One region of the Paenibacillus stellifer genome, then DNA from elsewhere that is predicted to be linked to it. Evidence: riboswitches for the same ligand, from Rfam matches in the RefSeq annotation. Region 1 holds a riboswitch; the other holds the start of a gene.
The links. Region 1 has a riboswitch for glycine ahead of PSTEL_RS25555 (amino acid permease). Riboswitches for the same ligand answer to the same signal wherever they lie in the genome.
Positions count from the first base shown of each region.

Region 2: another riboswitch for glycine. It lies ahead of gcvT (glycine cleavage system aminomethyltransferase GcvT); the one in region 1 lies ahead of PSTEL_RS25555 (amino acid permease).

Region 1 covers NZ_CP009286.1:5,581,901-5,586,321, forward strand. The annotation lists gene PSTEL_RS25550 (histidine--tRNA ligase) at 1-1,045, shown strand, start outside; gene PSTEL_RS25555 (amino acid permease) at 1,108-2,481, opposite strand; glycine riboswitch at 2,613-2,692, opposite strand; gene PSTEL_RS25560 (lantibiotic protection ABC transporter ATP-binding protein) at 2,921-3,628, shown strand; gene PSTEL_RS25565 (lantibiotic immunity ABC transporter MutE/EpiE family permease subunit) at 3,630-4,358, shown strand; gene PSTEL_RS25570 (lantibiotic immunity ABC transporter MutG family permease subunit) at 4,360-4,421, shown strand, end outside.
Region 2 covers NZ_CP009286.1:5,150,548-5,154,968, forward strand. The annotation lists gene PSTEL_RS23685 (hypothetical protein) at 189-827, shown strand; gene gcvH (glycine cleavage system protein GcvH) at 1,051-1,443, opposite strand; glycine riboswitch at 1,664-1,769, shown strand; glycine riboswitch at 1,773-1,871, shown strand; gene gcvT (glycine cleavage system aminomethyltransferase GcvT) at 2,008-3,117, shown strand; gene gcvPA (aminomethyl-transferring glycine dehydrogenase subunit GcvPA) at 3,323-4,421, shown strand, end outside.

The sequences.
Region 1 (4,421 bases):
TTTTGCCAAGGTGATCGCCTTAAATCCCAGTATTGAGTTTCCTTACAAGCGGTATGAGATGGGGAAAGTATTTCGGGATGGACCTGTGAAGCGGGGCCGTCTGCGCGAATTTTTACAGTGTGATGCCGATGTCGTTGGAATTGCGGGACCTGAAGCTGAGGCTGAGCTCATGCAGTTGGCCGTTGAAGTATTCAAGAGACTGGAAATCCCGATTACATTAAGGTGGAACAACCGACGCTTCCTGGGTGAAGTGCTTGAATCCATTGGAGTGCCCTCGGATGAATGGCTGTCTGTCATGCTGACGCTCGACAAGCTGAAGAAAATTGGACTAGACGGGGTTATGCAGGAATTGCGAAGCAAAGGGCTGGATGCTCAAACAGCAGCTGCAATCATGGAGTTAATTCAGCTGGATAACCCTGCGTTTGAAGATGTATCCGGCATGTATGGAATCCAGGACAAACCCGGCGCGCAAGAGGTGCGGTCCCTTCAAGCTCTCATTGAGCAAATAGGGCTGGCGGAAATAGGCAGGTTCGATCTCTTCCTGTCACGCGGGCTGTCTTTCTACACGGGAACGGTGTATGAGATCTTCGATGCTTCGGGCACGTTTAGCTCCAGCCTGGGAGCCGGCGGCCGGTATGATGCCATAATTGGACAGCTGGTCGGCAGAGAGGATATTCAATATCCGACCGTGGGCATTTCTTTTGGCATGGAATCCATCATGGAGATGCTTGCGAATCGTCCGGTCCAAACCAAAGGCGCTATCGTTACGGTCATCCCTATCGGAGATACAGTTGCAGAGGTCTTGAAGTCAGCGGCATTGCTGCGGGCTAATGGGATTCGGACAAGTATGGACACAAGTGGACGGAAACTGAAAAAGTCGCTTGCGGCCGCCTCTTCCCGAGGAATCCGGTACGTCATGTTAATAGGAGAAAATGAAGCAAGCCTTGGACAGGTGCGCCTGAAAGATATGACCGGGATGACGGAAACGGTGCTGACCCTTGATGAAGCCATTACAATCATATCCGATCAGACCGATAGAAGCTGAAGCCTTCCGGTTCACAAAAGAAAAGGAGCGGCCGACGGCCACTCCTCTTCCGGGGTTATTGCTCATGATTGAATAATGCTGTTCTTGCCGCTCTTCTCTCTTCTGCTTCTGCCCGAATACAGAACGAACAGTAGAATGAACCATAGAGGGGTGAACAGTAGAGCCGGACGCGTCTCGCTGGCGAACAGCATAATGATGAGAATGGCGGCAAACAGCGTTAAGACCGCATAGTTAATGAAAGGCGTAAAGGGTGCCTTGAATTTGGACTTAGCCTGCAATTCCGGCCGGGTCTTCTTATACTTGATATGGCAGACGAGCACAACGCCCCACACCCATATAAAACAAATGGCGCTGACCGTCGTCACGATTCCAAAAGCCTGCTCCGGAATGAGCTTGCTCAGAAGGGCGCCCACGGAGATGACAAGTGTGGAGATGAACAACGAATTTCCCGGTACATGATTTTTATTGAGCTTGGCAAAACGGGGCGACGCCTGGTCGTTCCTGCTCAAATTATAGAGAATCCGGCTTGTGGAGAACATCCCGCTGTTGCAAGCAGAAGCAGCTGAAGTCAACACGACGAAATTGATAATGCCTGCGGCGATCGGAATCCCTACCAGCGCAAAGGTTTTGACAAAGGGACTTTCAGCCGGACTAAGCTCCGTCCACGGGTTAATGCAGAGCAGAACAAACAGCGCGCCGACGTAGAAGAATAAGATCCGCAAGGGAATTTTATTGATGGCGGACGGAATATTTTTCTCCGGATTGGACGTTTCCGCTGCCGATACCCCCACTAACTCTACACCGACATAGGCGAACACGACCATTTGGAAGGAAAATAAGAAGCCTGAAACTCCGTTCGGAAACACTCCCCCATGCTCCCAGAGGTTCTTGACGGTCACCGCTCCTGCGTCCGTCTTGAATCCCATAACCAGCAGTACGATCCCGGTGCCGATCAAGGCCAGAATCGTGACCACTTTGATCAAAGCGAACCAGAATTCCAGTTCCCCGAAGCTTTTTACCGTTAACAGATTGAGTCCCAGCAAAATGATTAAACAGACAATGGCCGGTACCCACTGCGGAATATCGAACCAATACTGCACGTAGACGCCAACCGCGATAACATCCGCCATCGCCGTCATGATCCAGCAGAACCAATAGGTCCATCCGGTAATGAACGCCGCCCGGGGCCCGAGATAGTCCTCGGCAATATCCGTGAACGATTGATAGCCCGCCTTGGACAGCAGCAGCTCTCCGAGCGCTCTCATCACGAAGAACACGGCGATCCCCACGATTAAGTACGTAAACATGATGGACGGTCCGGCCTGCTGAATCGCTTTGCCTGATCCCAGGAATAATCCCGTACCGATGGTGCCGCCGATGGCGATGAGCTGAACATGCCGGTTGGCTAAATCTCTCTTTAACTCTTGCTGTGCCATGCTGATTCCCCCCTATGAGTGCCTTACATTGATGCCAACACAAAAAGAGACTGGATGTTCTCCAATCTCCGGTTCATCAGAATATGAATACTACTTGTCCTGTCGACTCCTATCAGCATAACAAATATATTCAGTACTCTTCTGTCCTTTTGCCTGAGATTGTGAACCCTTCGGCGCTGCGGAACTCCGCAGTCTCTCCAGAAGCCGCTCCTGCTATAGTGCGATCCATAGCATTCAAAGCTGCTTGTTATTCAGTTCATTAAAGCGTTAATGCCTTCTAACAGTTTAACATATTACTTGTGGTGTTAGTATTGTGGCAGTGATAAAAGTTACAACAGCATTTGCGCCCCAGGAATACGGATCTTCCTCCGCTTTAGGATTCCTTAGAGAATCCTTAGAATTGCCATCTACACTATGGATGTGGAAAGGGTGATATAATATGCGAGACATTATTTTACAGACAAGTAATTTATGCAAAAGCTTTAAACGCCAAACGGCTGTAAACAACGTATCCTTAACCGTTCCCCGGGACTCGGTCTATGGTTTGCTGGGGCCGAACGGCGCCGGCAAATCCACAACGCTCAAAATGATCGCAGGAATGCTGCGCCCCGATTCCGGAAGCATTCTCTTTCATGGACATGAATGGACCCGGAAGGATTTAAGCGATATTGGCGTACTGATTGAAGCGCCGCCGCTCTATGAGAACCTGACTGCAAGAGAGAACCTCAAGGTTCGTACCCTCGCGCTCGGATTGCCGCCATCCCGAATCGATGAGGTGCTTGCCATAGTCGATTTGACCAATACCGGAAAAAAGCGCGCCGGACAGTTCTCCATGGGCATGAAGCAGCGGCTGGGGATCGCAATCGCACTGCTGGGCCAGCCGAAGCTGCTCATTCTTGACGAACCGACCAACGGGCTTGATCCCATCGGGATTCAGGAGCTTCGGGAGCTGATCCGCTCATTTCCCCGGCAGGGGATCACCGTCATACTGTCGAGCCATATCCTCTCCGAGGTCGAACAGGTAGCGGATCAGATCGGAATTATCGCCGGTGGAGTTCTAGGGTATCAGGGAATCGCCCCCGAGGGGCAGGAGCTGGAATCCTTGTTCATGCAGGTTGCCGCCGTGAACCGAAGAGCGGGTGAATAGGATGCTTCCTTGCATCAAGGCTGAACGGTTGAAATGGACTCGCACCTTTATCCCCAAGCTGGCCTGGATCGGACCTGTGGTAACCCTGCTTCTCTGCTTCTTCTTGATGGGGGGACGCTATTTTCAGGGCGGGGCTTACAACTGGTGGTACACGATGCTCTTGCCCGGAGCGCTTACCCTCACCTGCTCGCTGGCTGTACAGAAGGATGCCAAGATGAAGTACCGCGGGCTGCTGGCGCTGCCTGTCGATCCGAAGATGCTGTGGGCCGGGAAAATCGTGGCCTGTGCGGAATGGCTCTTGGTGGTCACTCTCATTTTCCTGGCTGGCATTACGTCCGGCGGAATGCTATTTGGCAATACAATTCCGCTGCTGAACAGCATTGTTGGCAGCTTCCTGATCTTCGTCACGTTTCTATGGCAGATTCCGCTATGCCTGTTTCTTGCCGCAAGCTGCGGATTATTCGCCGCCACTCTGCTTAATATGGCCGGCAATATCGCCGGGGTCGTCGTCTTCGGCGCCGGTGGTATCTGGAACATTGTTCCCTATACCATTACATTCAGGCTCATGTGCCCGGTTCTCTATGTACTGCCGAACGGTCTTCCCGTACCGGGAGACAGCCCGCTGAGAAGCACAGAGATGATCCTGCCAGGTGTTATGATTTCTCTAGCATGGTTCGGAGTGCTGTCTGTTCTTACTGCGCTATGGTTCCGCAAGCGGGAGGCTAAGTAAGATGGCGCCATTAACGGGATTGCTGGGATTGCTAAAGGCGGATATGCTCAAGACGAGGCGGAC
Region 2 (4,421 bases), 430 kb from region 1:
TATCGGCCGGAACTCACCAAAGTAGACCTCCGGCAGACCCAAAAAGCCACAAAAGAAAGACGGATTCCAGGTAGTACCGGATTGGACTACGCTTTGAAATCCGTCTTTTTACGTTGACCCGCAATGCCTCATAGCAGGAAAAACTTGCAGAATGCGGAAATTGAAAGAGGAAAGGAGCTGATGAAGCCATGTCTTCCCCATTCCGCCCGCTATCCAGCTCGAAGCTGTGGAAATATCTTATGAATATCGCCATTCTGCCCTGGATCGGTATCATCTTTCAGGTCATCCTGCTGCTGTTCATATACACCTTCGGGACATTCCTGCTGTGGAGCTCGCCCCGCTTATTCTGGGAACTGCCGTCTGGCCTGCCGACTGGAAGCACCCTGATTGAAATGCGGATCTGGATGCTGGCCTTCGGCTTCGTCTATGCGCTCGTCTGGTGCGGCTATTGGCTGATTGCTGCGGAGCTGAACAGTTCCAATCGCATCACGGCTTATATCGTCCATGTGCTGGCGGCCTGGCTGCCGCTGATCGCTATCGTATTCTGGGCGAATCCCGCTAGCAACCCGGATGCTATGATCCCCATCTCGCAGGGCGAGGTCACTTTTAAACTGGCTCTCGCCATGATCGCAGCCGCTCTCTTCCCCTTCTACTCCGCCGCAGTCTATGGCCTTCTGATCGTCCGCCCGGCAAAAAGAATCCGCAAAGGCACGAGACTTCTGGCAATCTGGGCCTTGTTCGCAGCCGCCGCCCTTTGGTTGTTCCCGGTATTCTGGAGGCTGGCTCCCGAGATTTTCCCCGGAATCGCCGGCTTTCCCGTCAAATAATCGGTTTCGGCACACCAGCCTCGGCAAATATCATGAATTTCAGCAGACATCATGTATTTCAAGAAACATTACATATTTCAAGAGACATCACGTATTTCAAGAAGCATCACGTTCCGCAAAACATAGCAAAGCAGGCCCCATGTCCACCCGCAATCGAATCATGCGAAAACGAATTTGCCGGAGGGGAGCCTGCCGTCTTTTTCACTTATCTCCAACCGTTTACTTATTCACCGACCAGTTCGCGGTATGCCGCCGCATCCAGCAGTCCTGCAGTCACTTCGGCATAGTCTCCGTCCACTTCCACTTCGTAAATCCAGCCGTCCCCGTAAGGCTGCCCGTTCAGCAGCTCCGGGCTGTCCTCCAGCGCTTCATTGACCCGAGTAACCGTTCCCGAGACCGGCGAATATAATTCGGATACCGTCTTGACCGATTCGATGCTGCCCACACTTTCGCCTGCCGTAACCGCCGTTCCGATTTCCGGAAATTCGACGAATACGATATCTCCCAGCAGATGCTGGGCATGGTCGGTAATGCCGATGCGCACGGTGCGACCTTCCCCCTGCTGCGCCCATTCATGCTCTTCACTGTACCGGAGATTGTCCAGAATTTCACTCATTTTCGGTTGCCGCCTCTTTTCGTCCGGAACCACTCATTTGGGAATGATTCGAATTGGGTTATGAATTTTCAGATAGCTATAGACTAAGTTATGCCCTTATCCAGTGTCAATATATCTAACAGCAATTAAATTTCATCCGGCGTTTTTGGCCATTTCCTGTTGACACGGTTCCCCGTTTCAAGTATTAATGGAGTGAGAAGAATCACATACGAAATGGCGGATGATGGTGTAGGGAGAGACCGTTCCGAATAGGACGGCGCCGAAGGAGTAAGCCCCGGGGAGGCCCCGGCGGTGAATCTCTCAGGCAAAAGGACCTCTGCCGGACGCATCTCTGGAGAGCACCGGACGCTTACGGCGGACGGTCACCAACGGGGAAACCTGCTTTTGACACAAAATCGCGGGGTAACTCTCAGGTACAAGGGACAGAGCGAAGACGAAGAACAGCGCTGCGGCTGCATTCGTCTTTGCTCTGTCCTTTTTTGCGCATCAGCAGGGGATTTTGGAATCCGAACCATTCATTTTGGAATGATAAGACAAGCAAAAATTCGATAGGAGGCACGGCCTTTGGAGACTTTGAAAAGAACGCCTTTTTACGACCTGTACGCGGCTTTCCCGGATTCCAGAAGCATTGATTTCGGCGGCTGGGAGCTGCCGGTGCAGTTCACGGGCATCCAGAAGGAGCATGAGGCGGTACGTACCCGTGCCGGCTTGTTCGACGTTTCGCATATGGGCGAATTTATGGTCACCGGAAGCGGGGCCGAGGATTTCCTGCAGTTCATGACCACCAATGATGTCCGCAATCTGAGCGACGGCCAGGCCCAGTATTCCCTGCTCTGCTATCCGAATGGCGGAACGGTGGACGATCTGCTCGTCTATCGGCTTGGAGAGGGGCGCTACATGCTGGTCGTCAACGCCTCGAACATTGGCAAGGATTACCAGTGGCTGGAGGATCACCTGCCGGCGAGCGGCGTGGAGCTGAAAGATGTCTCCGAGGAGACGCTGCTTCTGGCGGTTCAGGGACCGCATGCCCAGCAGATTTTGAGCGAGGTGACCAATCTCCCGCTGGCTGAGCTTAAGCCGTTTCATTTTGTGGAAAAAGCGTCCGTCTGCGGCACAGAGGTGCTGCTGTCGCGCACCGGCTACACCGGCGAGGACGGCTTCGAGATCTATGCGCCGACATGGGCGGCCGTGCAGCTGTGGAACCGGCTGCTGGAAGTCGGCAGCGCGCATGGTCTCACCCCGGCGGGACTGGGGGCGCGGGATACGCTTCGCTTCGAGGCGAAGCTGCCGCTGTACGGGCAGGAGCTGTCGCAGGACATTTCGCCTCTGGAGGCGGGTATCGGCTTCTTCGTGAAGCTGGATAAAGGCGATTTCATCGGCCGTGACGCGCTGAAGGCGCAGAAGGACCAAGGCATTCCGCGCCGGCTGGTCGGCATTGAAATGATCGACCGCGGCATTCCGCGCACACACTATCCCGTCTATGCAGACGGAAGGCAAATCGGCGAGATCACAACCGGCACGCAGTCCCCGACGCTGAAGCGGAATCTGGGGCTTGCGCTGGTCGAAGCGAAGTACAGCGAAATCGGTGCTGAGCTTGAAGTCGAAATCCGTGGCAAGCGGCTGAAGGCCGTTGTCGTGAAGGCTCCTTTTTACAAGCGGGAGCGCCAGGGATAATTATCTATAGGATCAACACGTAGGATCAACACGCCGAAAGGCAGCGGCCGTGCCCGGCCCCCCGGAATAAGCCGGACATGGAACACGGAGACGCGCCGCTCGCACAAGACCGGTCACGATAAGCCTGACCACATGATAAGCCTGACATATGATAAGCCCAACCATGCGTTATCCATCCCATTTAGCCAAGGAGTGAATCCGAAACATGAAGCATCGTTATCTGCCGATGACCGAGCAGGACCGCAGCGAAATGCTGGCGGAGATCGGGATTCAGTCCGTTGAAGAGCTGTTCGCCGATATTCCCGAAGCGGTCCGCTACAAGGGCCGCCTGCCAATGTCGGAGGCGCTGGACGAATACGCCCTGCTGCGGCATATGAAACGGCTGGCGGACAAGAACGCCGATTTTGACAGCCACACCAGCTTTCTGGGAGCCGGCCTCTATGACCATCACGTTCCCGTCGTCATCAACCATGTCATTTCCCGTTCGGAATTCTATACGGCCTACACGCCGTATCAGCCCGAGATCAGCCAGGGCGAGCTTCAGGCCATCTTTGAATTCCAGTCCTACATCTGCGAGCTGACCGGCATGAAGGTTGCCAACGCCAGCATGTACGACGGCGCGACGGCTCTGGCCGAAGCGGCGGTGCTGGCTTCCGCGCATACGAAGCGGAAGAAAATCGTGGTCTCCCGCGCGGTTCATCCCGAAGCGCGGCAGGTGCTGGCGACCTCTGCAGCCGGACTCGGCCTTGAGGTCGTCCTGGTCGGCTGCGAGGACGGCGTGACCGACCTCGCCCTGCTGGCGCAGGCGGTCGACGGCGATACCGCCGCCGTGCTGGCCCAGTATCCGAATTTCTTCGGATGCATCGAGGATATTGGCGCGATAGCGAAGCTCGCGCATGACGCCAAGGCGCTGCTCGTCGTCAGCGCCAATCCGCTCGCCCTTGGCGTGCTGGAGACGCCGGGCAAGCTGGGCGCCGACATCGTCGTCGGCGACGCGCAGCCGCTCGGCATCAACGCCTCGCTGGGCGGGCCGACCTGCGGCTACTTCGCGGTCGCCGAGCCGCTGATGCGCCGCATCCCTGGCCGGATCGTCGGCCAGACGGTCGACCGCAGCGGCAAGCGCGGCTTCGTGCTGACGCTGCAGGCCCGCGAGCAGCATATCCGCCGCGAGAAGGCAACGTCGAACATTTGCTCCAACCAGGCGCTGCTCGCGCTGTGCGCTTCCGTGTATTTGTCCGTTATGGGCAAAGAGGGCATGAAGGATGTCGGCGGACTGAACATCCGCAAGAGCCATTATGCCGCCG